One region of the Chryseobacterium culicis genome, then DNA from elsewhere that is predicted to be linked to it. Evidence: riboswitches for the same ligand, from Rfam matches in the RefSeq annotation. Region 1 holds a riboswitch; each other region holds the start of a gene.
What was found. Region 1 has a riboswitch for cobalamin ahead of prpB (methylisocitrate lyase). Riboswitches for the same ligand answer to the same signal wherever they lie in the genome.
Positions count from the first base shown of each region.

Region 1 (7,743 bases):
TTCAAACTCCTGTCCCAAAGTCATTGGAACAGCATCCTGAAGCTGCGTACGACCCATTTTGATAACATCATGAAACTCCTGTCCTTTGGCACGGAAAGCGGTAATAATCCTTTCTAGTTTTTCTACCAGTCCTATATTCATCTGAAGCAATCCCATTTTGATTGCTGTAGGGTAAGCATCATTGGTAGACTGAGAAAGATTGATATGATCATTAGGTGAACAGAATTCGTATTCTCCTTTATTTTTTCCTAATTTTTCCAATACGATATTGGCAATCACTTCATTGGCATTCATGTTGATAGAAGTTCCTGCTCCACCCTGAATCATATCTACCGGAAACTGCTCATGATATTTCCCTTCTACAATTTCATCACACGCTTCTGCTATTTTAAAATACAGGTTTTCGTCTAGAAGTCCTAATTCATAATTGGTTTTAGCAGCTGCTTTTTTTACAAACGCCAATCCTTTTATGAAATCCGGATATGAAGACAAAAGCTGTCCTGAAATTTTAAAATTGTTGATAGCTCTTTGTGTCTGAACCCCATAATAAGCATCTAAAGGCACATTCAGTTCGCCTAATAGATCACTTTCTTTTCTGAAATTTTCCATTACAGATATTTTACTGTTTTTGATCGTTTAAAGATAACAAAAACGCATCTAACCGATGCGCTTTAATTTGAATTATTTTACGGGATATTTTTGATTTAAAGCTTGCAGTATTGCCCATGTTTCGCCATCCATGATTCCATCGTAATTCTGTGGACGGAAGTGGTACTGAAATGCTTCAATGGTTTTCTTGGTCGCATCATCCCATTTTCCGCTAAGATCAAGCGCATATCCGAATTTCTGCAAGGCAGTCTGAATAAGGAATATAAAGCTGGTATCATTATATCTCGCTGTAATGTCTGCCTGAGCCGCTTCAAAATAGGTCTGTTTAGCTGCTTCATCATACCACATCCCAATCTGGTATTCGTCATATAGCTTTTTCCATGGGAACATAGGCCCCGGATCCTGTTTTCTTGTAGGAGCAATATCTGAATGGGCTAATACATTCGTAGCCTGAATCTGATATCTTGTCACAATATCCTTAACCAGTGCTGCCACTTTTCTTACCTGTTCATCGCTAAAAGGAGCAAAGGTTCTTTTACCTGTACTATCTGTAGTATAACCTGCATTTACAATTTCAATCCCGATAGAAGTATCATTGAGATTCTTGTCATTTCTCCATGCACTAACTCCCGCATGGTATGCACGCTTATTTTCGTCTACCAACTGATAGATTTCGTTATCTCCTGTATTATTTACCAAATAATGAGCACTCACCGCCTGCTGGGTAAGAACAGTAATAGATTTATCATCCGGAATTGCAGTATAATGTAATATCAGGTAACGTTGTCTGAAATTTTGAGCAACCGCAGGGAAATAAGTCTTTACCACTTTATATCCACCTGGTTTTGCAGATACAATAGAACCATAACTTACCGTATTATCATTTTTTGTTGGGTCTGCGATATTCGTAGTAAAAAAATCTACTCCATGATCAGAAACTACTTTTGGTTTTGGAGCTATCGGCGGTGTTGTCTTAACCGTTGGTTTCGCCTGTGTTATTGGGGTTTTTGGTTTGTATGTATTTTTTTTTACATTTTGTTGGGAAGTACAGGAAAAAACGAATGTGCTTAATCCGATGATATATAATGTCTTACGCATCAGTTTGGTTTTTGAATGATTTATTACCTCAAAAATACACAAAATTTTCTTGAATTTTATTTGGTAAATAAAGAAATCTGTTCTATATTTGCACTCGCAATAACGGAACAACGATCATTAAAAAATAAACAAAAAGGAGGGTTGCCAGAGTGGTTAATGGAGCAGTTTGCTAAACTGTCGACGCGAAAGTGTCGCAAGGGTTCGAATCCCTTACCCTCCGCTCATTTATATATTCGGGGCGTAGCGTAGTCCGGTCATCGCGCCTGGTTTGGGACCAGGAGGTCGCAGGTTCGAATCCTGCCGCCCCGACTGTTTTAGTAGTTTTCTCAAAACTACTCAATGGGTGCGTAGCTCAGCTGGATAGAGCATCTGCCTTCTAAGCAGACGGTCAAAGGTTCGAATCCTTTCGCGCTCACTTAAAACTCACAATTTTTATTGTGAGTTTTTTTGTTTTTATTAGCTCCATGCAACAAGATAAGACCAGATAGAGCATCCCGATTTATAATCGGGACGGCAAAGGTTCGAATCCTTTCGCGCTCACAACAAAAAAATTATAATTCGAAATACTGCCCCAACCATTCATCAAAATGTTCTTTATGCTTATCCTGAGCAGCTTTAATCAATAAGTCAGGTTCTTCAATCTGGCTTAGCCCATAATCTCCTTTCATCCAGGCTAAATATTCACTTAATCCTTCACTCTCTTCATAATCATCTTCCTCTTTATAAAAATAAGCTTCATCAAACCCTACTGAAATTTCATTGTCAAAAGTGAGCAGATGCAAAAACTGCAGTATATTTTCAGCCACAATGTGAACACCGCCTTCATCCCCAAAAACCGCCACAGGCATTTTATTTAAAGGCTGCTCTGCTCCGTTGTTCCAAATGGCATAGAAGGAACCGGAACCATTCGCCTGTGCAAAAGGCAGTAAACTATTCAGAAAACCTTCGTCCTCACTCCAGCTTTTCAATCCGGATTTATCATCAATTAAAACACCAAAACCTTGTGAATAATTTTCATACGAAGAAATAGTATTCTGAAAGTAGATCAGTTTTTCCAGTTCTACCGGAATTTCCTGTAGATTCAAGTTTTGTTTAAATTCTGTAATTTCTATCATGGTCAATTATATTCGGTTAATAAGATTTGTAAAATGAAAACAGAACAGCAAATTTATTAACTATCTTTAATTTATGGTCATCTTTTATATTAATTTAACAACGCAAACAAGCTGTTTTACTCCCAAAACACAGATTACAACAACAACATTTTCAATACATTAAATTAAAAAAACTATTGATTACATAAAATATCTTTTTCGTTATTATAAAATACTTATATTTACCACCAAGGAGTTCTTAAAACCTTCTTTATCAACCGAAACTGGTTACACTTAGCTGTGTATTAAAAGGGAATCGTGTGTAAATCACGAACTGTCGCGCAACTGTAAGTAACATACAAAAAGTTTTTATCCATTGATATCCACTGTATATTTTTTATATGGGAAGGATGATAAAAACAGTTACAAGTCAGGAGACCTGCCTATTTCGTATTGACGATGCTTTCGCGATTTGAAGCTTACAGTCAGGTATGATGCGATATGGATATAGTACGATAACTTTTTTATCAAACTGTGTTATTTTTTGAGATGAATATGAGCGTACGTTGCGTACTCCTCATGATTCTGTAGCTCATTCGTATCCCCTTTCCGTAATTTTTCTTTCTTAATAAAGCACCGCGAAGTTTACAGAGAACTTTTTATAGGATTTAATCAATGTAAAAAGGGATAAGGTGTACCAAAGCAATTTTAATTATTCGTGGAGTTCCAACAGGTTTATTTTACAAACCTGTACAATCAGGGTTTCTCAAAATTCCCAACATCAGCACAATGGGAAGATTCCTCGACTCCTTTCCTACTTTTTACTCTTTACTCAAAAGCGATGTCTTTACAGCTCTTCTGCTTCTTTAATGACAAACAAATTTCAACTCAACAATAAATATTATAATGATCAAAAATGAAAATTGGAAGTCGCCCGGCTTAAAATTCCGGGAGGCTATGGAAAAAGAAAATCCCCTTCAGATTGTTGGAGCCATCAATGCAAACCATGCATTATTGGCACAGCAGGCTGGTTTTAATGCCATCTATCTTTCAGGAGGAGGTGTTGCTGCAGGGTCTTTAGGTATTCCTGATTTAGGAATTACGACTCTGGATGATGTACTCATAGATGTTCAGCGTATTACTAATATTTGCGATTTACCACTTTTGGTAGATATTGATACAGGATTTGGGCCTTCTGCTTTTAATGTTGCCCGAACGATAAAATCATTAATCAAAGCCGGAGCTGCTGCCATTCATATTGAAGATCAGGTGGGCGCAAAACGTTGCGGACACCGCCCCGGAAAAGAAATCGTAAGCAAAGAGGAAATGGTAGACAGACTTAAGGCCGCAACAGATGCCCGCACCGATGAAAATTTTGTGATCGGAGCCAGAACAGATGCTTTTGCTAGTGAAGGACTGGAAAAAACGCTAGAAAGAGCCATCGCTTATAAAGAAGCCGGTGCAGATTTCATTTTTGCTGAAGCAGTTCCTGACTTAAGCTTTTATCAAAAATTTGTTGATGCTTCCGGAATACCGGTCCTTGCCAATATCACTGAGTTTGGAATGATTAAAATGTACACTGTAGAAGAACTGAAAAACGCTGGTGTAGGACTCATCCTCTACCCTCTTTCCGCTTTCAGAGCCGCCAATAAAGCGGCACAGAACGTATACCATCACATCCGTAAAGACGGAACACAGACTCATGTACTGGACACGATGCAAACAAGAGAAGAGCTCTACCAAAGTATCGGCTACTATGATTATGAACAAAAATTAGATAACCTTTTTAAACAAAATACTCATGTCAACGAATAGCGAACCAACATTTAAACCTAAAAAAAGCGTAGCACTTTCCGGAGTGACAGCAGGTAATACCGCTCTTTGCAGTGTAGGAAAAAGTGGAAATGATCTCCATTACAGAGGTTATGATATATTGGACCTTGCAGAGAGAGCACAATTTGAAGAAGTTGCTTACCTGCTTATTTATGGTCAGCTGCCCACTGAAGCTCAACTCAAAAACTATAAAGCAAAATTAAAATCATTGAGAGGTCTTCCTCACTCTGTAAGAAATATTTTAAAAAGTATTCCGGCAGCTGCACACCCAATGGATGTCATGCGTTCAATGGTTTCAGCAATTGGAAGTATTCAGCCGGAAAAAGATGATCACAATGTAGCCGGAGCAAGAGATATTGCAGATAAATTATTAGCATCATTCAGTTCAGGGCTTTTATACTGGTATCACTATACCCATAATGGCAAAGAAATCAATGTAGAGACTGATGATGATACTATCGGCGGACATTTCCTTCACCTTTTACATGGTAAAAAAGCTCCTGATTCATGGGTGAAAGCAATGGAAATTTCCCTTAACCTGTATGCCGAACATGAGTTTAATGCTTCTACTTTCACCGCACGTGTCATTGCCGGAACCTCATCAGACTTTTATTCCTGCATCACAGGGGCTATCGGTGCATTGAGAGGCCCTAAACATGGCGGAGCCAATGAAGTAGCTTTTGAAATCCAAAGCCGATACAACTCTCCTGATGAGGCAGAAGAAGATATCAGAAAACGTATCGCCAACAAAGAAGTAATTATAGGATTCGGACATCCTGTTTATACCCTTTCAGACCCAAGAAATGTAGTCATCAAAAAAGTAGCCAAAGAACTTTCCGAGGAAGCCGGAGATATGCTGTTGTACAATATTGCTGAAAGACTGGAAACTGTGATGTGGGAAGAAAAGAAAATGTTCCCTAATCTGGACTGGTTCTCCGCAGTATCTTATCACCTGATGGGAGTTCCTACCCTGATGTTCACTCCACTATTCGTGATTTCAAGAGTCACAGGATGGAGTGCACACATTATTGAACAAAGACAAGATGGGAAAATTATCCGTCCAAGTGCCAATTATACAGGTCCTGAAAATAAAGACTTTGTATCCATCGAAAACAGAAAATAAAAAAATCAATTCATAATTAAATTAAAAAATAAAGATGTCATCACACATTTCAAACGAAAGACCACAGCCGGATCAGGTATTAACAGATATTGCAGATTATGTATTACACTATGAAATCAAAAACGATTTAGCATGGAAAACAGCCCACTACTGTTTATTAGACACAATCGGTTGTGGATTGGAAGCACTTACCTATCCTGCATGTACCAAACTTTTAGGACCTATTGTAAAAGGTACCATAGTTCCGAATGGAGCTAAAGTTCCGGGTACACAATTTCAGCTGGATCCTGTACAGGCTGCTTTCAACATCGGAGCAATTATCCGTTGGTTAGATTTCAATGATACCTGGCTGGCCGCTGAATGGGGACATCCTTCAGATAACCTGGGAGGAATTTTAGCAACAGCAGACTGGCTTTCAAGAACAAATATTGCTGAAGGAAAAGCTCCGCTTAAAATGAAACAGGTTCTGGAAGCGATGATCATCGCCCATGAAATTCAAGGAGTTATCGCATTGGAAAATTCATTCAATAAAGTAGGTTTAGACCATGTATTATTGGTAAAATTAGCCTCTACAGCCGTTGTCGGAAAACTGATCGGCTTAACCCGTGATGAACTGATCAATGCCGTTTCATTAGCATTTGTAGACGGACAGTCTTTAAGAACATACCGCCATGCTCCCAATACCGGAAGCCGTAAATCCTGGGCTGCCGGAGATGCCACTTCAAGAGCTGTACGTTTAGCCCTTATTGCTAAAACAGGTGAAATGGGTTATCCATCCGTATTAACAGCAAAAACCTGGGGATTCTATGATGTGTCTTTCAAAGGAAATGAATTCAAATTCCAAAGAGAGTATGGTTCTTATGTGATGGAAAATGTATTGTTCAAAATTTCATTCCCTGCAGAATTCCACTCTCAAACGGCTGTAGAAGCAGCTATGACCTTACACCATCAGTTAAAAAAATCAGGAAAATCTGCTGAAGACATCAAAAAAATAACAATCCGTACCCACGAAGCATGTATTCGTATTATTGATAAAAAAGGACCGCTGAACAACCCTGCTGACCGCGACCATGCTATTCAGTACATGGTAGCAGTTCCATTGATCTTCGGAAGATTAACAGCCGCTGATTATGAAGATAATGTAGCAACAGACCCAAGAATCGACATTCTTCGTGATAAAATTGAATGTGTAGAAGACGTACAGTTCACTACAGATTACCATGATCCTGAAAAACGTTCAATTGCCAATGCTTTAACGGTAGAATTAAACGATGGAACTATTTTAGACGAAATTGTTGTAGAATATCCAATCGGCCACAAACGCAGAAGAGACGAAGGAATTCCTGAACTGATCAAGAAATATAAAGTAAACCTGGCCAGAATATTCCCGGAAAAACAACAGAGAATTGTATTAGAAAACTCCTTAGAATATGATACTCTTGTCAACTTAGATGTCAACGAATTTGTTGATCTGCTGGTAATATAATGTAATAAAAAGTTGAGAGTGAAATGAATATTTACTCTCAACTTTTCACTCTCAATCTAAAAATCATGTCACAAAAAGTAAAAATATTAATCAACGGAAATTTTATAGAAAGTAAAACTACAGAGTATCTTCCCGTAGAAAATCCTGCTACTCAGGAAATTCTTGCAGAAGTTCCTTTAACGGAATTGTCTGAAATAGATCAAGCCATAGAAGCTGCTCAGGAAGCTTTCAAAACATGGAAAGAAGTAGCTACTCCGGAAAGAGCCAGATTGTTCTTAAAATACCAGCAGCTTTTAAAAGAAAACCAAAAAGAAATTGCTGAAATCCTTTCCAGAGAAAACGGAAAAACATTCCCTGATGCCATGGGAGATGTATGGCGCGGAATTGAAGTGGTAGAACATGCCTGCAACATTCCTACCCTTATGATGGGAGAAACAGTAGAAAATGTAGCAAGAGGTGTGGATACCTACAGCTATATCCAGCCACTTGGAGTATGCGCA
Region 1 covers NZ_PCPP01000004.1:46,081-53,823, reverse strand. The annotation lists gene aspA (aspartate ammonia-lyase) at 1-609, opposite strand, end outside; gene CQ022_RS18530 (N-acetylmuramoyl-L-alanine amidase) at 682-1,707, opposite strand; tRNA gene CQ022_RS18525 (tRNA-Ser) at 1,843-1,927, shown strand; tRNA gene CQ022_RS18520 (tRNA-Pro) at 1,942-2,016, shown strand; tRNA gene CQ022_RS18515 (tRNA-Arg) at 2,049-2,122, shown strand; gene CQ022_RS18510 (hypothetical protein) at 2,259-2,822, opposite strand; cobalamin riboswitch at 3,070-3,263, shown strand; gene prpB (methylisocitrate lyase) at 3,708-4,616, shown strand; gene prpC (2-methylcitrate synthase) at 4,603-5,757, shown strand; gene CQ022_RS18495 (bifunctional 2-methylcitrate dehydratase/aconitate hydratase) at 5,792-7,243, shown strand; gene CQ022_RS18490 (CoA-acylating methylmalonate-semialdehyde dehydrogenase) at 7,309-7,743, shown strand, end outside.

Region 2 (7,743 bases), 220 kb from region 1:
TGAAGTCTTCTCAGTTTTGATAAAGAGTTGTCAAAAACCTTTACGCTGGCTCCTAAACCAATGGCTGCTTTTGTAGCAAATTCACCTACAATACCAGCTCCCAGGATTACGACTTCAGCAGGCCTTACTCCTGTAATTCCTCCAAGCATTAACCCGTTTGATAAGGCCAATAATTCCGAAGCATATAAAATAGAAACAGTTCCTGCAATTTCGCCTACTAATCTTACCAAAGCCAGCTGCTTATATTCATCAACGATAAATTCAAAAGCGATGGCATTTATTTTTTTCTCTGCAAGTTTTAAGAAATAATCCTTGTCTCGGAGATTGATCTGAAGTGCAGAAACAAGATATGTATTCGGTTTCATGTACTCAATTTCATCTTCTGTAGGAGGATTCACCTTCAGGATAAGATCCTGTCCGAAGGCTTCTTTAGGATCATTGGTGATCTTCGCCCCAGATTCGGAATACTGTAAATCTGTAAAAAATGAACCTTGTCCGGCCCCTGCTTCTATAATGATTTCATGGCCGTGCTCTACCAACACCTGTACGGCGTCCGGGGTGATGCAGGTTCTCCTTTCGTTGAGACAGGTCTCTTTAGGAATACCAATACTGAACTGTTTTCCTTTTTTTATAACATCCAATTTTTCCTCTTTCGGCATTAATTCTTCTTCTGTGAAAGGAGTAAAAATATTTGTACTCATCCTTAAATTAAATTATGTCTTACAGATTGTTTTTTACACTCAATTAATGAACAAAGATACATAATATTTAATCGAATGAAATTTCTCTTTTTTCACCTGTATTCACAATACTCATTGCGTGGTAGTTAAGGCCGTAAAGCTCCTCTTCATAGACTTCCGGCCATTCGATGATGCATAAAAAAGAATTGTCCAGGTATTCTTCAATTCCGATATCATACACTTCTTCAATGTTTTTCAAGCGGTAAAGATCAAAATGGTATACTTTTCCTTTTTCGGTATTGTATTCATTCACAATAGAGTAAGTGGGAGAGTTTACTTCATCTTTGCTGCCCATGTTTTTAAGCAGAAATTGTGTGAAAGTGGTTTTGCCTGCTCCCAGATTTCCTTTTAATAAAAGAATATTATGTTTTAATTGAGGAATGATGCTGTCAACAACTTCCTGCCAGTCTTCGATTGTATTTATAGTGAACTGCATATGCTAATTTGTTTTGCAAAAATAATGATTTATGAGTTTTTAATGAGAATTTAGAAGCTGGAAATTAGAAATTGCAAGCTGGAAGCCAGAAGCTGGAGGCTGGAAGTTAAAACAAAAACTTTTACATTCCCACTCTCAAACCAAACAGCATGACTTCCAAAACACGCAAACTCTCAAGCCCTCCGACTCTCTTACTAGAACTCTTCCAATTTCACCATAAAATACTTAATTTTACAGCATGATTTCCAAACAGACCATTGATAAGATATTCTCCACAATCCGCGTTGAAGAGATTGTGGGTGAATATGTGCAGTTGAAAAGAGCAGGGTCTAACTTTAAAGGACTCAGTCCGTTTCATGAAGAAAAGTCTCCAAGTTTTGTTGTGTCACCAAGCAAGCAGATCTGGAAAGATTTCTCAACAGGAAAAGGAGGAACTGCCATCTCTTTCCTTATGGAAATTGAGAACTTTACCTATCCTGAAGCACTTCGCCACGCTGCCAAGAAATACGGAATTGAAATTGAGGAAGATCAGCGTGAAATTTCTGAAGAAGCAAAAAATGCACAGACCGAAAAAGATCTGTTGTATAAGATTCATGAAGTTGCCAATACCTATTTTCAGGAGATTCTTTGGGATGATCATGAAGGGAGAAGTATAGGTCTTTCTTATTTTAAAGAAAGAGAGCTTAAGGACGATATTATCAAAAAATTCCAGCTGGGATATTCTCCGGAGAAAAAGAATGCTTTCACAGCATATGCACTGGAAAAAGGATATACGAAAGAAATTCTTGAAAGGTCAGGACTTTCTATTTTTCCTGAAAATACCCCTGCAGGGGTAGACCGTTTCAGGGAAAGGGTTATTTTCCCGATACATAGTTTTTCAGGAAGGGTTTTAGGTTTTGGAGCAAGGATTCTTAAGAATAATGTTAAAACGGCAAAATACCTCAACTCGCCGGAAACGGAGATCTATCATAAATCTAATGTTCTTTACGGATTAAACCAGAGTAAACAGGCCATTTCAAGAAAGAATGGCTGTCTTTTGGTGGAAGGATATATGGATGTGATTTCACTTCACATGTCCGGAATTGAAAATGTGGTGGCAAGTTCAGGAACGTCTTTGACTACTGAGCAGATCAAACTGATTAAGAGGCTTACCGAAAACGTAACCATTCTTTTTGATGGTGATAATGCTGGTATCAAAGCCAGTTTCCGAAGTATTGATATGCTTTTGACTGAAGGAATGAATATCCGTGTTTTACTTTTCCCTGATGGAGATGACCCGGATTCTTTTGCCAGAAAACATCCGCAGGAATATGTTGAAAAATATATTGAAAATGAAGCGATGGATTTCATCGACTTTAAAGCGGAAATTCTTTTAAAGGATATCGGAAATGATCCTATAAAAAAGGCTGAAGCCATCAGAGATATTGTAAAATCTGTTTCTTTTGTACAGAATGCCCTGAAAAGAGAGGTTTACCTTAAAGAGGTTTCCAACAAATTCGGACTTTCGGAGCAGAGTCTTTTCAATGAACTGGATGTTCAGAAGCAGATTACGCAGAATCAGACGCATCATGTACAGCAACAGCAGAAGGAGAAAACAGCAGCTCCAAAGATGGAGGTTGTTCCTTTAGATCAGGAAAAAGAAGATCCTTTTCTGTATGATGTATTGTTCATGGAGAATAAACTTGTTGAACACATGCTGGCATTTGGAGATATTATTCTGAAACGTAGAAATGAACAAGGTGAAGAATATCAGGTTACAGTAATTGAGGAAATCCTTCATCATTTTGAAGAAGAGCAGTATGTATTTTTAGTCAAAGGCAATGAAATCATCATCACTCAGGTGAGAGAAGGAATTCAAAAAGATGAGCTGAGAAGTGGAAACTTTTTTGTATCTTTTATGGATGAAGAGATTACCACGAAGGTTGTAGATGCTTTAATTCCGTTGGATGAGCTCGAAAACTGGGCTTCCAGAAATATTTATCCTCCTAATTACGGGGATAAGGTGGCAGATCAGATCAAAGGAGATATTCTATTGCATAAATACAGATATATTGATTATTTAATCAAAGAAACTGCTAAGGAGCTTGATCAGTACAGCAGTACAAATGAAGTAAAGTATTATGAGCTGATTAAAAAAATTACATTACTGAAACAGGCTTCCATTCGGTTGAGTAATATCATTGAGTATTCCCCTATCAAAGGAATTTATGTAGATCGAAATAGATAACCTGAAGTCAGATTTTTTTGTATTCTGTGACAAAAAGTCCTATAAAATTTTAGGAATAAATATTGTAATTTAAACTTCGAGAATAGTTAAAAATAATACATAATAGAAATATGGACATTAAAAAAGAATTCAGAGATTTCTCTGTAAAACATTTAGGAAACAACGGTTTGGTTACCGATCAGTATATGGGAATGTATGGCCCAACGAATCTTACTCCGTACATCATGGAAGAAAGAAGATTAAATGTTGCTCAAATGGACGTTTTCTCCCGTTTGATGATGGACAGAATTATCTTCCTTGGAACAGGGATTGATGATCAGGTAGCAAACATCGTTACAGCACAGCTTTTATTCTTAGAAAGTGCAGATCCTTCAAAAGATATTCAAATCTACATCAACTCTCCTGGCGGTAGCGTATATGCAGGTTTAGGTATTTATGACACCATGCAGATCATTAAACCGGATGTAGCAACAATTTGTACAGGGATGGCCGCTTCAATGGGAGCTGTATTATTGGTTGCCGGAGAAAAAGGAAAACGTTCTGCGCTTAAGCACTCAAGAGTAATGATTCACCAGCCTTCAGGAGGTGCTCAGGGAGTTGCTTCTGATATGGAGATCAACTTAAGAGAGATGTTGAAATTGAAACAGGAACTTTATGAAATCATTGGCCATCACTCAGGACAAACGTATGAGTGGGTTGAAAAATCTTCTGACAGAGATTACTGGATGACTTCTGAAGAAGCTAAAGGCTACGGAATGGTAGATGAGGTTCTACAAAGAGCTGTAGAGAAAAAATAATTGATTTTAATATCATAAGAAACCGTACCAAATAGGTGCGGTTTTTTTGTTGAATCATGAATTTTAAACTGTATTATCAGATGCTTAGATTCCTAAGAAATAAAACCATTGAAATGATCGTTTTACGGTACAGTTTGTCATTCAGAGGAGTTCATTCACCCTCATTTAAGAAGAAAAATTCTCGGGGTGGTTTTATTATACCCAAACAAAAAAGCGCCTCATGGCGCTTTTTCTATTTCTTAATAATTTTATGGAGTGTAGAACTATCATTTGTTTTAATCTCAACAAAATAAACTCCTGTCTGCAAGGCTTGAATATTAATCTTTGCCACCTGGGAAGTCTTTACTTTCTGTCCTGTAGCAGAATAAATATTCACTTCTTGCAGTTTCTCATCAGTTTCAACCTGAATAAAATCACTTGCCGGATTGGGATAAATACCGAATTTTTTCTTTGTAACTGATGAAGTACCTAATGTCAGTTGTGCTTCAGTTGGAGTAAATGGTCTTCTTTGTCCGAAGCTTAATCCCAACCAATCGTTATTGTTCAGCTGAACCTGAGAAAGACTTGCTTTCATTTGCCAGCTTGATAAATCTTTTCCTTTATACAATTTCCAGCTGTCTGATCCGGAAGTATTCCCGGTAAATGAATTTAATGATAAGTTAGAAATCTGATTGTTCGCTGATGTAAAATTAAAATAGGAAATCTGAGTCTGAACCAGCTGTAGAGCCTGCTCTGCAGTTATACTTCCATTATATTTAATTCCAAAAACAAAAGAATTGGCATTTCCATTGGCATTGTCTGTCCCAAAATCAATGACTATGAGGCTTTTATTATTTCCGGTTCCCACCCAATGAGTAACCTGAGAGGGAGTAAACCATGACGAACTATAAGCCGGAACGGGGGGAGAAGGAGGGATGTCATAATGATCAAGACCATATGAAACTCCATACCATTTTCCGTCCACTAAAGGAGTATAGCCTACACCATTGTTCCATGTCATGCCGGATGCGCTGGATCCGGACCATGTTATCCAGCTGTCGTCAATGGTGGATGTATGATGGTTATAATTCAGAATAGAAAGATATCCTGTGGGAATATCAACGTTCATTTGGGGTTCTGCTGCCACAATTGCATTGATAAGATCTTCCATCAATAAATCATTGCCATCAAAACGGTATCCCCATGCATAAGAATTAGGAGTACTGCTGTCATTAAAATCTGCAATGAAATAGGCCTTTTTAGAACCGGTTCCTACCCAAAATTTAATGTCGTTTTCTGTAAATTGGGCCGACAAGAGCTGCATACAAAGCAGTAAGAAAAAAAGATAAATCTTCCTCATGATATCATTAATTTAAAGTTTTATTCCCGAAACTTATCTTCAGGGGAGAAGTAATTCTTTCTCTGAAGTCAGTATTCTAAGGCAGGTCTCCTGGCTCACATCTTACAGCTTCCTTCCCGGATTTCCCTCCAGTGGATTATTATGCTATAAGTTTAAACAGTTTACAGTTGCGGGTACAGCTCAAGATTTGAATATTTTTCTCACCTGATTCCCTATTAATGAACATTGTTCAGCCTTAAAACGCTGCAAATATATCATATAAATTGATGAGTCTGTTTTGTGAATTATTTTTTTTTAAATATTCTTAATAAGTTGATTTTTAAATTATTAATTATTTGATTGTATTGTTATTGTATTGTTTTTAAATCCTGAATTTTTCTGTTTATATTCAATTCATTTTGTAGATTCTAATGTTAAAATACAATTATCATTATATTCAAGATGAGTTTACAATCAGTTTATACATTCGCAGCCATAAAATAGCATATGAAAAAATTACTATGGTCTGTTGGAGTACTGGCAGTATTGGCCTCATGTAAAAGTGATGATGACACAACAATCATTAATCAGGATATTAATTATTCCAAACTCCCTCAGGAATTTCCATTTACAAAACTGGCTACGATTAACGGAGTGGATGTTATCAACGGCGGATTTGGTTCCGGAGCAGCAGCTCACCCTACAAGAAAAGGTGAATTTTATGTCATTACAGACAGAGGGCCAAATACCGACTTCCAGAATGGGAAAAAGTTCTTAGCTCCTAACTTTACGCCAACGATTATGCATTTTAAAATTAATGCTGACGGGAATGTAGAGGTTATCAAATATATTAAGCTTAAAAATCCCTCAGGACAGCCAATTACAGGTCTTCCAAATCCTGTAGGAATGGGAAGTACAGGAGAAATCGCTTACGATGCTTCCGGAAATGTCTTAGGTACTGATCAGTACGGCCTTGACAGCGAAAGTATTGTTGCAGCTTCTGACGGCACATTCTGGGTTTCTGACGAATATGGCCCACACATCGTACATTATAGTGCTGACGGGATGGAGATGGAAAGAATAAGCCCGATTGGTGTAAATACAGGACCCAGAAAACTGCCTGCCGTTTTAGCCAAAAGAAGAGCCAACAGAGGGATGGAAGGACTATGCATTACTCCGGACGGAAGAACGCTTGTAGGAACCATACAGTCGATGATGTTGGTACCAAGCAAGGCATTGGCAACCAATACTACTTTAACGAGAATTGTCACATTTGATATTATTACAGGGCAGACCAAACAGTTTTTATATAAACAGGATGGAGGTGCTTCGGATTCGGTTTGCGATATTACGGCGTTAAGTAACAACGAATTTTTAGTGATCGAAAGAGACGGAAATTTTGGATCCCAGGGAGGAATTAAAAAAGTATACAGAATCAATCTGAGCAATGCAACGGATGTAAACGGACCAGATATTACTGCTGTGGACGGTATGAAAGTGAATGGAAAAGCTTTGGAACAATGCTCATGGGATGAAATTACCAATGCCGGAATAAAAGCTGTGACCAAAACATTGGCTGTTGATCTTGTTGCAAAACTGGGGTATGAGCATGATAAGTTTGAGGGGATCGTTTATTTGGGAAATAATAAACTGGCTGTTTTCAATGATGATGATTTTGGAGTAGTGGATAATGGAAGCGGAAATCCGAAAGCGAAAATTTTACCCAAAACAGGTAAAGTAGATAAAGGAACGATGTATGTTGTCGATATTCAATAATTAGATTTTTTAAACAGAAAACGGCGGAATCGAAGATACTGGTGCGCCTGAAATCAAATGAAAACCCTTAAAATGAGTTTCGTGTAATGATGGCTCTTTTCAGGGGTTTTCTGTTTAGTTACATTTCGTATTTACGTATTAAAACTTACTTTTTCATTGTTGAATTATTTTTCATTGTTTTAATAATATGTTTCAGTCTTAGCATAATGTAATAAAAATAAGCGATATGCATTTAGAACCCTCATTTTGGCGTGATTTAAAGGGTAAACCTAATCTTAATAGGGTTAAGCAAAAGTTTCAAAAGTTACTTGTAGATAATGATATGTTGCAAACAAAAGAGTATTTTAAAGACCTTTTAGATAGAAAATATGAACAGCTATTTTATGTGTGGTTGATGATGATATTCAAGATATAGAACAATGTATATATTGAAAAACTAATTGTTTGGA
Region 2 covers NZ_PCPP01000004.1:261,443-269,185, forward strand. The annotation lists gene CQ022_RS19495 (alanine dehydrogenase) at 1-701, opposite strand, end outside; gene tsaE (tRNA (adenosine(37)-N6)-threonylcarbamoyltransferase complex ATPase subunit type 1 TsaE) at 769-1,176, opposite strand; gene dnaG (DNA primase) at 1,415-3,403, shown strand; gene clpP (ATP-dependent Clp endopeptidase proteolytic subunit ClpP) at 3,514-4,200, shown strand; gene CQ022_RS19515 (T9SS type A sorting domain-containing protein) at 4,433-5,503, opposite strand; cobalamin riboswitch at 5,602-5,792, opposite strand; gene CQ022_RS19520 (esterase-like activity of phytase family protein) at 6,026-7,294, shown strand.
Region 2: linked by a shared signal. The riboswitch ahead of CQ022_RS19515 (T9SS type A sorting domain-containing protein) and the one ahead of prpB (methylisocitrate lyase) in region 1 are both predicted to bind cobalamin.

Region 3 (7,743 bases), on a different contig from region 1:
TGAGAATGATGAGAGCAGTACGTTTTGCTTCAACTTTAAATTTTAAAATCGAAGAGAACTCTCTGAAAGCAATCCAACAGGAAGCGGAAAGAATCAAGATTGTTTCTATGGAAAGGATCATGGTAGAGTTCAACAAAATCATGCTTTCTGAAAAACCGTCTATCGGACTGAGACTGATGGAACAAACAGGTCTTATGAAACTGATTATTCCTGAACTGATTGAACTAAAAGGTGTGGAAGAAGTGGAAGGACAAACTCACAAGGATAACTTTTATCACACGCTGGAAGTGGTGGATAATATTTCTGTAAATACGGACAATCTGTGGCTTCGTTGGTCTGCTCTGCTCCATGATATTGGAAAAGCTCCAACAAAAAAGTTTGTAGAAGGAACTGGATGGACCTTTCACGGACATGAATTTTTGGGCTCAAAAATGGCAAAAACACTTTTCCAGAGATTGAAATTACCATTGGGAAGCGATATGAAATATGTTCAGAAAATGGTGAAACTTTCATCAAGACCTATCGCACTGATTACTGATGATGCTTCAGATTCTGCATTGAGAAGACTTTTATTTGATGCAGGTGAAAATCTTGAAGATCTTTTTACCCTTTGCAAAGCAGATATTACCACGAAAAATTCCAAAAAACAGGAAAAATTCAAAAGAAACTTTGAATATGTAGCGGTAAAAATCAAAGAAGTGGAAGAAAAGGATCAGGTAAGAAATTTCCAGCCACCTATTACTGGTGAAGAGATTATGGAAATGTTTAACCTTAACCCAGGCCGTGAAATTGGTATCTTAAAAGAGAAAGTCAAAGAAGCCATCCTGGAGGGTGAAATTCCTAATGAAAAAGAAGAAGCCACAAAGTTTGTTATTGCTGAGGCTGAGAAACTGGGATTAACATTATAAAGTAAATTTATAAAAAGCATAAAAAATCCGGCGGAATGGAACATTCCGCCGGATTTTTTATGCGCACTGACGAAAACAAAGCCGGCCGGTTTCTTCGAAACCGGCCGGAAAAAAACACAAATGATGAAAAAATAAAAAATTATATTTTTATATACTGTAAGGTATTATGGATTCAGGTAAGTTCCATTAGCACCCAGACCTCCTGTTTTAAGAGATCCCAGTTTGCTACCCGTAGTTGCTGAATACACTACCATTTCACTGTCCTGAGTAAACTGTTTAACATCTGATGCAAAAATTCTTCCATCAATTACATTAAATCCATAAAGCGTAAAATAAGGACCTCCATCTGCAGCTGTTAACAATGGAGTTGTAGGAATTACAGGAGTCGCTAAACTTGTTGTATACACTTTATTCGAAGAGCTGAAGTATAATTTATCATTATCAATCTGAAGGTTGGTTGCACTAGGAATTCCTGTCAGTGTAATTACCGGTGTAAGAGTTCCTGTACTTGAAATCTTATAGATGTAAGAATCTGTAGCTGTTGAAGAAATTGTGTAAACATTAGATTTGTAAGACACCGTATTTCCAATCTGACCATTCGGAACAGTAATTTCAGTTTTATTGTCATTGGAAGTATTGATATAAGTAATCTTATTTCCAAATCCTGATGAAGCATTTTGTACAAAAACATTTCCTCCCGCTTCTACTGTTTTATCAGAAACTTCAGTCATACTGATTTTACTTACAAATGAATAATCAGAAGCTTTATATTTCGTTACACTTTTCGTATTGGCTGTGAAATTGGTATTGGAAACGTAGATAAAGTCATTCGCAAAAGTAATTCCTCTTGGATTATCAAGCTGATCAGTAATTACTGCTAACTTCTTGAACGTATAACGGTCTACAACAACAATTTTGTTTGAGTTATTGATCACAAGATAAGCCTTGTTTCCGCTAAGACCAATCGTCTGAAGAACATCACCAAGGATTTCTTTATTGTTATAACCGTACACATCATCCTGCTTCAGGCTTAAATCTCTTGTTAGGAATGTTACTTTAGCTCCCTGGCTGTTAAAGTTCCCTTCATTAGAGATAAAATATCCGTTCTGGTAAGTGATCGGAGAGATTTCAATTTCGTCAGAACTATTTGTACATGAAGAGATATTAAACAATAATACCACTGCAAAGAGTACAGTTAAAAGTTTAGTTATTTTCATAATTTATTCAATTTTATTTGTTAAAAATTTATTGCTGCATACACACTATAGTTTCTTTTCGGTAAAGGATAGAAAGCAACTGTTTTATAATATGTATTGGTTAGATTATTCACTTTAAACCCTAAAGTATATTTTTTGGCTAAGGTTGCAGAAACACCCATATTTAAAAGAAAATAAGGATCTATGGCATCTGATCTTTTTTCATCACTTGTCGTGTAGGTAATACCATTCAGCAGTCCCTGTGCGAAAAATTTAAAGAAACCATATTCATAATCTATATTCGCTGTCCCTCTGTGCATGGGAACATAAGGTCTCTGCATCTTCGTTTCTTTATCAATAGATTTTGCATAATAATATCCTGCATTCGCTCTGAATTTATGATTCCCAAACTGTTTACTGAAAGACAACTGGGATTCCAGTCCATAAGATTCAAATTTATTGATATTGGATGCCTGCCAGTAGCCCAGAGCAGTCGGAAGCCATACAATAAGATCCGTCACATTCATATAATAAGGAGACAAAGTAAGTTTGAAATCTCCCATTTTGAACTCATTTGTCATATCAAACTGAGTAGAAGTTTCGGGTCTCAAATCTTTATTTCCTCCCGGTTCATAATAAATATCATTAAATGACGGATATCTGAAATTCTTTGATACGTTAAGACTCACATCATACCATTGTAAGGCACTCCATTTTCCGGAGAATGAATACATAAATGGAGACTTCACATCTTCCACAAAATCTTTCTTAAATCCACCTTCAAAACGCAGGTCTTTCGTGGCAAAATACCTCAACAATCCTGAAATTGATCCGATATTTCTGCTTACATCAGATATTCCACTCGCGTACCCTTCTCCTTTATTGATCTGAAATTCTCCGATAAGATTAAAATTCCATTTTGAATTCAGGAAATAATTGAAATCATTTTTGAAGATATAGTTTTTCCCGGTTCCACCACTGGATTTAGGCTGATTTAGCGAACCGAAATACTGAAAGTTTTCTTCCGTATAGGCCGCTTTAAAGGAGTTGCTGAACTTTGTTTTGTTCCAGTCCCACGAAAGAAGACTTCTTACACTTTGAGTCTTATATTTTGTCTTTGTTCCTGTTTCTTCATACACAGGATAATGCTGTGAAGAATCAAAAAACTGGCTCTGCCATGAAATTTTATGATCGTTCGTTATCTTGTAGGAAGCACCTGCATTGAACGTAGTATTGTAATAATTTCCGTTTCGGTTAATATAGTTCAGATCGTTTACCTTATAATCATTTTCACTTACAGAATAATTTCCGGAAGCTTTAAAACTGAACCTATCATTACTGTAAGAACCTTTTACAAAATTGTTATAGGTATTAAAAGAAGCAACTTCTGAAAATAAAGAACCATGGAAACCTTTATTAAAATCAAGGGTATTATTCAGGTGAATACTTCCTCCGATAGCACCACTTCCATACACCACACTTCCACCACCTGCTTTTATACCGATCTGATCATAGCCGAACAAAGCAATATTATTGATATCTCCCTGTCCCAGAAAACTGGAGTTGATATTAATCCCATTCCAGACAAACGCTGTCTGCTGAGCGGTAGTTCCTCTGAATGAAGGCGAAGAAACAGCACCACGACCATTTTCTTTAATAAAAACCTGTGACTGAAATCTCAGAAGCTCCGAAAGATTACTCGAATTTTTCTCGGCATCTTCCTCCGAAATTATTTTTACAGGATGAAAAAGTTTAACCCTGTTCATCTGGTTGTCGAAAACATAAATAGTATCGATGGTTTTCTCTTGTCCAAAAAGAAAACAACCATACGATGAAAAAAGCAGTACTAAAGATCTTTTTATATCCATACTTTTTTACTTTTCCTCCGAAAGCAATATGTTTTTTTAATTATAATTCCGGCAGGTCTCCTGACTTTCGCATTCTGCTCCTTCCCGTTTTTATACAGTGGTTTTTTGCAGAAACTTGTGTTGCGATTTACAGTTGCGGGGACAGTCCGGGAGTTACACCCGATTCCCTTTTCATTCCAAAATACTGGAAACCAAAATTTTTGCAAAGATAGTTTTTTTATATGTATTCGCCTAAAACCATACGTATGCTTAAAAAGCCTGTCTTCCTATGAGCTGAAACAAAAAAAGAACAGCTGCTTTCAATATTGAAAACAGCCATTCATCCCACTACTTTACTATTTATATATGTTATTTTTTAATCAGTTTATAAGTCTCTTTTTTACCGCCTTTCACAGAGTATTGTAAAATATAATCTCCTTTTGACAAGGATGAAACATCAATCTGTCCTTCTACAGCATTGAATGATTTCACCCTTTGTCCAACCATATTATAAATTTCTGCGTTCTCTATTTTTCCTGTTCCTTTAAAATATAGAATATCAGCAACAGGATTAGGATAAATACCTATACTGTTTTTTTCTTTTACAGCATCATTGACGGATAAAAATTCAGAAGTATCCAGATAAAAAGCGATCATCTGACCTGAAGCGTTCGTTCCTGAACCTGCAATTTTCTTTCCATCCTGTGAAATAGCCAGAGGAAGTCCCATTGTTACTCCATTCGTTGCAATTCCTAAGGATGCTGCATAATCATTCAGATTAATCCTTCCGGTAGCAGAGGTCCAGATAAAGCCTTCTCCCGACATTGGAGGGGCACCAAATGCTCTGTAATATCCGATAACTTTCTTCCCATCAGCAGAAATTCCTGTTGCACCTCCTTTGAAACTGAAAGAAGCATTAGGATGGGTAATATACGTTAATCCGCTTACAACATTCCAGACATAGGGATTAGGATTTGCCGATCCTATGATGGTATTTCCGTCTGCAGAAATCCCTCCTGCTTCCCCTACATTATTCCCGTTATTATCAGTAATAAAACTTTCTACTCCATCCTGCCATTTTGCACCGCTTCTCGTACCGTTTGATTCGTCCTGCCATCCTACAATTACTGTTCCTGCTGCATTAACTGCATTTGCTCTTGAACTGCGTCCGGAAACAATACTTCCCAGATCTACCATTCCGTTCACTTCATCCCATTTCACAGCGTGGGCATTCGCGGCAGTAAGAAACCCCAGCCCTACGATTGTATTTCCGTTGGTAGTCATTCCCCAGGTAGAGCTTACACTTCCGTCCCATCCGGTAGGAACAAGTCCGCCCCGGTTTACCCATGTGGCGGCAGCAACATCATACGTTGATATTTCATTAAATCCTGTTGCGGTATTGGTAATGGAAGATGATATTTTAGTTCCGTCATTCGAAACAATAGTTCTTCCTGCAGCCGGATATCCGTTTGAAATAGAACCTATCTGTACAAGTCCTCCTGCTGCATTCCATTTATAAATTCCTCCTGCGCTGGTATGCATACTTACCATTCCATTATCAGAAACTGCACCTACATTATAATTTCCTAAACCTATTACAGTAAGCTGCGCCTCTGCAAAACCAAATTTCAGGAAAAGACAAGCCGTCAATATTTTCATTGACATTCTGTAAAAATTTTTCATATTTTATTATATTTAGCGTTTCGAATTGGTGGAAACAATATTAATATAATATTTAGCCTATCCCAAGAAATAGGCTTTCATAATTCGTGAATTTCAAAAGAATTTAATTTTTAAAACACTCATAAACAAACAGATACAAAACAACATTTTGAATATGGATTTTACCAGAATTATTCAAAAAAACACAAAAAACAAATTATCAGAACAAAAATTATTTCAAAACAGCAGAAAAATATTCCTGTTTATTTTTATTTACAGCTCTTATTGTATCAATGGACAGTCCGGACCGGACTTTACTATTTTAGCCGATAAGGCATTTCTCAAGCTCTATCAGAATTCTGACGAATGCATCAGTTATACCCAGGGAATTCCGGTCAGTGATCAGAATACGGAACACAAAATTGTGCTGCAAAATATTATTTCACAAGCTTTTGCTATGAAGGGCGATTATGTACAGTCTGTGAATATTTTTGCTCAAAAAGAGGATAATAATCAGGCAAATGATCTTTCTTATAATATGCAGATCTTCAGTGATTATAATCTTGCGGATCAATATCAGAATCTGGGGTTGTACAACCAGTCGAAAAGAATTATTTCTCATCTTTTATCTGATCAGAAGCTCCTTAAAAGTAATGATCCGACTTTAAAAATCACTACCGCAAAACTGTATCAGCTTCAGGCTTTGAACTCTGGAATCAACAGGGATTATCCAACAGCATTGAAAAACCTTGATAAAAGCAATCAATATCTCAGTGGTCATAATGAAGAGAAGAGAATTTTAAAAATCGAAAACAGGATTTTCCGGTCTTCATATCTACTGAAGCAAAATAAACTCTCTGAATATAAACCCCTTATAGAAAGTATCATTTCAGATCTTGAACATCAGAAAAACAAACCTTTTCTGCTAGGGCTGGCTTATGAGAACCTATCCCAGTATTATTTCCTGAAACAGGATTATACAACAGCTATTGAAAAGCTGGAAACCGGGCTTGCATTGATTGAAAACCTTCCTTTCAACAATTTAAAAATTAAAATTTACGAATCACTGTCCCGTAATTACTACGCCATTCATAATGATGCAAAATACCATCAATACAATAAACTTTATACTGACTTAAAAACAAAAACAGATGTAAGTTCGAAAGAAGGAATACGGTATCTTGTGAAACTCGTTGAGACCAACCAGAATAAAAACATTGAATTTCAAAAACAGATATCACTCAGATCTTCCCTGTTTTTGATTATTGTTTTATCTTTAATTGTTATAGCCCTGCTTACCTATTTTTTACTCATTACAAGCAAAAATAAAGATTTAAAAAAGCAATTTGATTTCTTTGAAAAACAGATCAGCCAGAAACCTCAACCTACTTTATTAAGCAAAGCTCCTGCAGCAGCAAAAGATTCCGGATCTACCAAAATCTCCAGGGAAAAAGAAGATGAAATCCTCCAAAAGCTTGAAGAATTTGAAAAATCTGACCGCTATCTGAATAAAAATATGTCACTGTCTATGCTTTCTTCACAAATGGAAATCAATACAAAGTACTTATCCGAAGTCATCAATAATAAAGAAAAAAACTTCAACGGATATATTAACAAACTAAGGATCAATCACATTGTACAGTTATTAAGAAGTGATACTGCTTTTCTTAATTATAAAGTGAGTTACCTTGCAGAGTATTCAGGGTTTTCATCCCACAGTGCCTTCACAACCGTTTTCAAATCCGTCACCGGAATGTCTCCCAATGCCTATATTCAGGAAATCAGTAAAACTAAAGCCGTATGAAACTATTTTTAAAAATACTATCCCTGCTGCTGATCGCTTTTTATACTTTTACAAAAGCACAAAAGACACCAGACAGCGTCTTAATAAAAAAGGCTAAACTTGAAATTTATGACAACCCTGATAACACCATTAAAATTGGAGAACAATTATTAAAGAAATCTCATGATGTAAAGGCCTCCATTAATCTTTATATGCTTCTTTCCACAGCCAATATTGCTAAAAGGAACTTTGAAGAATCATTAAAATATATTTTAAAAGCAAAGGAACTTTCCCAGAAAACCAATGATCCCAAAAGCCAGTCAGGAGTACTGATCTCAGTGGCTATA
Region 3 covers NZ_PCPP01000001.1:2,052,855-2,060,597, forward strand. The annotation lists gene CQ022_RS09305 (CCA tRNA nucleotidyltransferase) at 1-908, shown strand, start outside; gene CQ022_RS09310 (DUF5074 domain-containing protein) at 1,073-2,125, opposite strand; gene CQ022_RS09315 (TonB-dependent receptor plug domain-containing protein) at 2,146-3,972, opposite strand; cobalamin riboswitch at 4,005-4,183, opposite strand; gene CQ022_RS09320 (T9SS type A sorting domain-containing protein) at 4,321-5,634, opposite strand; gene CQ022_RS09325 (helix-turn-helix domain-containing protein) at 5,789-7,417, shown strand; gene CQ022_RS09330 (hypothetical protein) at 7,414-7,743, shown strand, end outside.
Region 3: linked by a shared signal. The riboswitch ahead of CQ022_RS09315 (TonB-dependent receptor plug domain-containing protein) and the one ahead of prpB (methylisocitrate lyase) in region 1 are both predicted to bind cobalamin.

Region 4 (7,743 bases), on a different contig from region 1:
TGAAATTGAAGAACTTCCTGAGGATATGCACTGGATTACGGATCCGGCGGGTACAGTATTTAATTTGCAGCAAAAGAAATAAACTAAGGTATTTAATCATACTTTAATGCATAAGAAGAGGTTGTCTCAAAAGTCAAATGTCATTCTGACGTAGGAAGAATCTCATTCTGCATGATATAACCTATCTTTTGTGGTCTGCAAATACATCATTAAGGTTCTGAACCTCTCCACCTGTGTCTTTACGATATCGTATGGGGTTATATAACCGGAAATTTGATCTGAGAGACCTGAAAAAATGTTTAAAAGACCACAAAAGATGATCTTTTAATCCCAGATTTAAGGTCTTACAACCCTGATTTTTATATCAGAGACCGTTACAATCTGTTATTTTAATCATTCGGAGACCAAATTATTTAAAATACATAATGAAAATATGAAAGGTTTATGAAAGGAAACAGTGTAATTTTAATACCTTTAGCCATCAAATTATTAAAATATTAAAATATTCTCATGCAGACGAAACCATTCACTTTTATTGCAACACTCTTTTTTCTGGTAGTAAGTGTAAGCGTATTTTCTCAGAAAACGGCTACCTTAAATTCTTTACTGGACAAGAATTCAGAATTTATATTTCCGCAGACTCCCGATAAAATATCAAAAGCACTGAACGTAAAAACTGTTTTTTATGAAGATGCCAATGAAGAAAAATATGCGAAATGGCCAATGAAGACAGGATTAGAACTCTATTGCAGTCTGGGGAAAGATAATATTGTTAATGAAATGTTTTTTACCACTTCAGATAACAAACCTCTAGTTATTGAAGGACTGCCTTTCGGTCTTATCCTGAATAAAAGTACATTGCAGGATAGTAAAACAAAGTTCAGTAAATACAATGCCAAGGCGCAAAAACTGGGAGCAGACAGTGAATTTCCGGGAGGATCAAAATTGGTTTTTAAAAAAGGAAAACACTATACAACATTGCTGTTTGACAGTAAAAATCTTCTCAAATCATTAAGCCTTACAACTGCGCTTATTGATCCGGCAGCGAATTAATGAATAGAAAACCATAATCATAGTAAATCCGTTATTCTTTGACGGATTTTTTTATTTACCGGAAGGAGAGTGGTTGATGAAATATACTCAACGGGAAAAATCCTTCATTTATTTCTTTATTTCCTTAGTTCATTGTTTTCTGATTGAATGGTAAACAGGGTTACCATAGCTTTGACCTATCAAAAACAAAACAAGTAACACATAACATTATGAACAGGGAATTAATTTTTTTAAGAGCATTTGCCTTTACAGCGGTCATTGGAATTGTATTTTTAACTGCTTCCGCCTTTAAAAAAGACGGAAATCAGAAGTTTACTGAAATAGATGTAGAAAGAATCAATATTGTAGAAAAAGACGGTACGGTAAAAATGATCATTACCAATGTGGATAAATTTCCCACAGGGGAAGATAAAATAAACGGCAGTCCTACCAATAAAACGAGAAAAAAACGTTCAGGTATGCTTTTCTTCAATGAAGACGGAATTGAATGTGGAGGCTTTATTTATGACGGACAGAAAAATCAGAATGGCCACAGTTCGGGATTGTCTCTTACCTATGATCAATATGATGGTGATCAGGTCATGCAGATTTTAACTCAGGATTATAAGAAAGGAGATAAGAGAGTGGTCTCCAGCGGACTTTATTTTAATGATCGTCCGTCAAAAGAATCACAACTCAAAACAGGAGAAATCATGGCAGAACTGAATCAGATAAAAGATCCGGAAGCCGCTCAGAAAAAATACAAAGAATATGAACAACAGGGACTGATTGGAGGTGCACCAAGAATGATGCTTGGAAAAACCAAAGATGAACATAACGGACTGTTCTTATTTGACAGTAAGGGTAAACCAAGAGCCAGATTCTGTGTCGATAAAAATAATGAAGCAAAACTGGACTTTTTAGATGACAACGGAAATGTTACCTCATCATTTCCGGAAAAGAAAAAATAATAATACAAAAAACAGCCCTGTAAAAATATAGGGCTATTTTTGTAAAAAAATCCCCTTATAAAACTGATGAAAACCATTTTGAAACAGATGCATCAAAACAGGTACTTCCTTCTGTTTATTCTTTTGTTTGCTTATGTACAGTCTATTCACACCCGCATAGGAATAAGACGAACACTGGACTGGTATATTTTTACTCCTGAAGCGGCCGTTGTTACTCTTATCAGTGCCTGTATCCTGTTTTTTGTGATTGATTTTTTCATTAAAAACTGGCAAAAGTCATCAACGTTTAGTGCAGCTGAAATCCTTAAAATATTCAGCTTTTCCCTATTAACCTACCTTTTGGTGATGAAAATAATAGGGTTTTTGATTGCTGTTATTTTTGGAAAAGTGGAGAAAAATTTCAATCAGGAAGTTGTTATTCTTTCTACCTTTTCAGATTTGATAGGAGGGTTTATTTATGGAAGTTTTTTTCTCGCATACCGCTACTACAAAAAGAATACGGAATATCAGAAACAATTGGCTCTTTATGATCATGCCCTGTCTGAAAGTAAAATTAATCAACTGAAAACACAGCTTAATCCTCATTTTTTATTCAATAATCTCAACATTCTGGATCAGTTAATAGAAGAAGATAAACACAAAGCATCAGATTTTCTCAATGAATTTGCAGAGATATACCGGTATGTTTTAGAGGTTTCTGATAAAAAGACCGTGTTTGTAGAAGAAGAACTGGCATTTGCAGAGAAATATTTTAATCTGATACAGTATAAATATGGAAATGCTTATTCATTAAAAATAAATCATATCAGATCATCGGGGAAGATCATTCCGCTTTCCCTGCAATTGCTGCTTGAAAATGCAGTTCAGCATAATCTGGGAACAGCTGTAAATCCTGTTTTGATCACCGTAGAAATAGATAAAGAAATCAGGGTTTCCAATACCAGAATACCCAAGCGAAACAGTAAAAAGACTTCAGGAAGAGCGCTCAGTAATCTTAAGGAGCAGTATACGCTGTTAACGGATCGGCAGGTAGAAATTATAAAATCAGAAACTGAATTTTCAGTGGTCATTCCCATAATTCCAGCATAAAATATGATAAAAGTTGTAATCATCGAAGACGAAATTCCGGCAAGAAATAAATTAAAACGTTTCATCAGCGAACTGGAAAAACCCGTGGAAATTGTTTCGGAAATAAGTACTGTAGAAGAAGCTATTGCTTTTCTTAAAAACTCAGCGGTTGACCTGATTTTTTCTGATATTGAATTATTAGATGGAAACGCCTTTGAAATCTATGACCAGGTGAATATTTCATGTCCGGTTATCTTCACTACCGCGTATGACAGTTTCTGGATGAATGCCTTTGAAAGCAACGGGATTGAATATCTTTTAAAACCGTTTTCGCAGAGCCGTTTTCAAAAGGCTTGGGATAAATTTATTCTATTGGGAAATACAGCATCAGAACCGGAGGATGTTTTGGTAAAACTTCAGCAAATGCTGAATAACAGCCCTGTGGAGAAAAACTATAAGAAACGATTTTCGGTCAGCTCACATCAGGGAATCTATTTTATCAATACGGAAGACATTACGTTCTTTGAAGCGGAAGAAGGGATTGTCTTTGCTTTTGACACAGCAGGAAAAAAACACGTGTTGAATGAATCTACTTTGAAAGAAATTGAAACCCAGCTCAATGCTTCAGATTTTTTCAGGATCAACCGGAGTGCACTCGTTCAGAAAAAGTATATTGAAAGAATAGAACGTTACAATAAGAATACACTTTCCGCCCAGATAAAAGGTCAGAAAGATCATCTTATTACAAGCCAGAGCAATACATCTGCTTTCAGAAAATGGATTGAAGAATAAAACCGATTTCCTGTTCAATTAAATGGTGAGTCCGTGGTTGTTTTTCACTTCAGCCATGACAAATGTACTGTGGGTACTCCCGATGGAATCTACAGATCCCAGTTTATTAAATACGAAATCCTGGTAATGTTTCATATCTCTTACCTGAACTTTCAGAAGGAAATCAAAATCTCCGGAAATATTGTAGCATTCGGCAACTTCTTCAATCTCCAGAATTTCTTTTACAAAGTCATAGCCTACAGATCTGTCGTGAATTTTCAGCTTGATTTGGCAGAAAACGGTAAATCCACGGTTGAGTTTTTCAGCATCCAGAACGGCTGCATATCTTTTAACAAACCCTTCCTGTTCCAGCCTTTTTACTCTTTCAAAAACCGGTGAAGTAGAGAGGTTCACTTCTTTAGCAAGTTCTTTAACGGTTAGTTTGGCATTCTTCTGGAGCAGCCTGAGCAGCTGTACATCCTTATCATCGAGTTGTTCCACAGAATATTATTCTTTTAAATGATTAAAACAATCAAATATATAGAATTATATGCTTTTATTTTTATTTTTAAAAGTTTATTTTGCTTAATTTTTCCTTATTTATTGTGCTTTTATTCTGTATTGCTAATTTTACACAAAATTAAAAACTTTTACTGATGACAATTGTTAAAGGTAAAAGTACAGTTCTTTATAGATACTTCATCAAACAGGAAAGGTTTTACTTAAGGTAGATTAATAGGGAATCGTGTGCAAATCACGAGCTGTCGCGCAACTGTAAGTAACACACCAAAAGTTTTTGTCTTTGTATATCCACTGCCAAAAGCGGGAAGGATGACGGAAACTGTTACAAGTCAGGAGACCTGCCTTTACTGAATTGACAATGCTTTCGCGGGCTGAAGCTTTTGGGTCATACAGATGATAGATCAGATTCATGTATTTTTCTTTATGAAGGAAATGCACAGTCTGCTATGTCATTACTTTCCTGAAACTTCTTCCGCTAAAACATAACGAAGCATTTTAAAGCACTTTCCTATTAAGTTTAATTAAAAAGTTTAAAAAAATGCAAACTCACATTCTGGGCTATCCGCGTATTGGTAGCAAAAGAGAACTCAAAAAAGCCTGCGAACAATATTGGTCAGGTAAAATTCTTTTGGAAGAACTTCTGAATACAGGGAGAACTCTCTGTAATCAAAACTGGAATATTCAGAAAGAAGCCGGTATAGATCTTATCCCGTGCAACGATTTTTCCTATTATGATCAGGTATTGGATATGAGCCTTGTAGTAGGAGCAATTCCTTCGCGTTACCATGAGGTGGTGCTTAAAAAGAACAATTCTGAGCTGGATCTTTATTTCGCGATGGCAAGAGGATATCAGAAAGAAGGGCTGGATATTACAGCAATGGAAATGACCAAGTGGTTCGATACCAACTATCACTACATTGTCCCGGAATTTTATAAAAACCAGCAATTTAAATTAAGCTCAGATAAAATTTTCAATGAATTTGCCGGAGCAAAACAGGCGGGTATCAATGCAAAACCTGTAATTATCGGACTTGTTACTTATCTGTTATTAGGAAAAGAAAAAGAAGAAGGATTTGATAAACTGGATCTGGCTGGAAATCTTCTTTCTGTATATACGGAAATTTTAACCAAACTTCAGGAGCAGGGTGCTGAATGGATTCAGTTTGATGAACCTTTTCTGGCACTGGATTTAACTGAGAAAGCAAAAGAAACCTATCTTTCTGTGTATTCAGAAATAAGAAAACGTTTCCCGAAACTGAAATTCATTGTTGCCACTTATTTTGACGGATTAAAAGATAATGCATCGCTTGCTGTTTCACTTCCGGTGAACACTTTGCATATCGATTTGGTTAGAAATCCGGAACAGTTGGATGGTATTTTGAATAGTATTCCGGAAAACCTAAGCCTTTCGTTAGGAGTAATTGATGGCAGAAATATCTGGAAAAACGATTTTGAAAAGTCATTGTCTTTCATCAGAAAAGCTGTTGACAAATTAGGCTCTGAAAGGATTTTGATTGCACCGTCATGTTCATTGATTCATTCTCCTTGCGATCTTGATTTTGAAACGAACCTTAATCCTGAGATTAAAAACTGGCTTGCTTTTGCTAAACAGAAAGTAGAAGAAGTGGTAACGCTTAAAGAGCTGGTATCAGGAACAGAAAAAGAACATATTCTTGAAGTATTTGAAGAAAATAAAAAAGCCATTGAAAGCAGAAGAACCTCTTCCCTTATCCACAATGATCAGGTAAAACAAAGATCAAATGCGGTCACTGAAAAGGATGCACAAAGAATAAATACCTTCAAAACCCGTAAAGAAGAACAGCAGCAAGTCCTGCAGCTTCCTTTGTTTCCCACTACAACAATCGGGTCATTCCCGCAGACAACAGAGGTAAGAAGCTGGAGAGCTAAATTCAAAAAGGGAGAACTTACTGCGGAGCAATACGATATTTTATTAAAAGAAGAAACTCAGAGAACCATTCGCTGGCAGGAAGACATCGGAATTGATGTATTGGTGCACGGAGAATTTGAGCGTAATGATATGGTGGAATATTTTGGAGAACAGCTGGAAGGATTTGTGTTTACCAAAAACGGATGGGTACAGAGCTACGGAAGCCGTTGTGTAAAACCTCCTGTGATCTTTGGTGATGTTTCCCGCCCGACTCCTATGACGGTGTATTGGTCTCAGTATGCCCAATCTCAAACGGAAAAATGGGTAAAAGGAATGTTGACTGGTCCTGTGACGATTTTACAGTGGTCTTTTGTACGTGATGATCAGCCTCGTTCAGAAACATGTAAGCAGATTGCACTGGCAATCCGTGATGAAGTAGTGGATCTGGAAAAAGCAGGAATCAGAATTATTCAGATTGATGAACCTGCTATAAGAGAAGGGCTTCCTCTAAGAAAAGCAGACTGGCAAAACTACCTGAAATGGGCTGTGGAAGCTTTCAGAATTTCAGCAAGTGGAGTGGGAGATGCTACGCAAATTCATACCCATATGTGTTATTCAGAATTCAATGATATTATTGAAAATATTGCGGATATGGATGCAGACGTGATTACCATAGAATGCTCCCGTTCTCAGATGGAACTGCTGAATGCCTTTGCAGATTTTAAATATCCGAATGAAATTGGTCCCGGAGTATATGATATCCACTCACCAAGGGTTCCGTCAAAAGAAGAAATGATTGAACTGTTGAGAAAAGCACAGAACGTAATTCCTGCCAACCAGCTTTGGGTAAACCCGGACTGCGGACTGAAAACAAGACACTGGGAAGAAACAGAAAAAGCTTTAATAGCAATGGTAGCTGCTGCTAAAGAAGCCTCAGTAGAATACGCACTTTAAAAAACTTTAAAATAATTAGATTCAATAATTCAGATCGTGTCATGATTTTATGGCACGATCTGTTTCTTTTTAAAGAGTTAAAATAGAGGTGAGAGATACGAGTCCATTCATTTTTATATTCTATTTTTGCATCCGGTTATGTTTTAAAAGAGATCTAAGTTATTTGGCCTGTAATGCACTGGGTGGATAGCCAAACTGTTTTTTAAATGCAAAAGAGAAATGGGACAGATTTTCAAATCCCAGATCCAGATAAATATCAGAAACTGATCTGCCTTTTTGGGTAAGTAAAAAATGAGCTTCCTTCAGTCTTCGAAGCTGCAGCCATTGTCTTGGAGGAATTCCAAAAATCTTTTGAAAATCTCTTTTAAATGCAGACAGGCTTCTTCCCGTTAAATAAGCAAAACGCTCTACATTGACATTGAAATGGAAATTCTTATTCATAAAAGCTTCAATATCTATTTTATAAGGTTCAGAAAAATCGAATAAAATATTCTTAAGGCCGGGATTATGATTGAGCATGAGAAGTAAGGCTTCCTT
Region 4 covers NZ_PCPP01000001.1:288,379-296,121, forward strand. The annotation lists gene CQ022_RS01405 (VOC family protein) at 1-82, shown strand, start outside; gene CQ022_RS01410 (hypothetical protein) at 511-1,053, shown strand; gene CQ022_RS01415 (hypothetical protein) at 1,263-2,003, shown strand; gene CQ022_RS01420 (sensor histidine kinase) at 2,070-3,092, shown strand; gene CQ022_RS01425 (LytR/AlgR family response regulator transcription factor) at 3,096-3,863, shown strand; gene CQ022_RS01430 (Lrp/AsnC family transcriptional regulator) at 3,882-4,343, opposite strand; cobalamin riboswitch at 4,539-4,725, shown strand; gene metE (5-methyltetrahydropteroyltriglutamate--homocysteine S-methyltransferase) at 4,903-7,206, shown strand; gene CQ022_RS01440 (helix-turn-helix domain-containing protein) at 7,366-7,743, opposite strand, start outside.
Region 4: linked by a shared signal. The riboswitch ahead of metE (5-methyltetrahydropteroyltriglutamate--homocysteine S-methyltransferase) and the one ahead of prpB (methylisocitrate lyase) in region 1 are both predicted to bind cobalamin.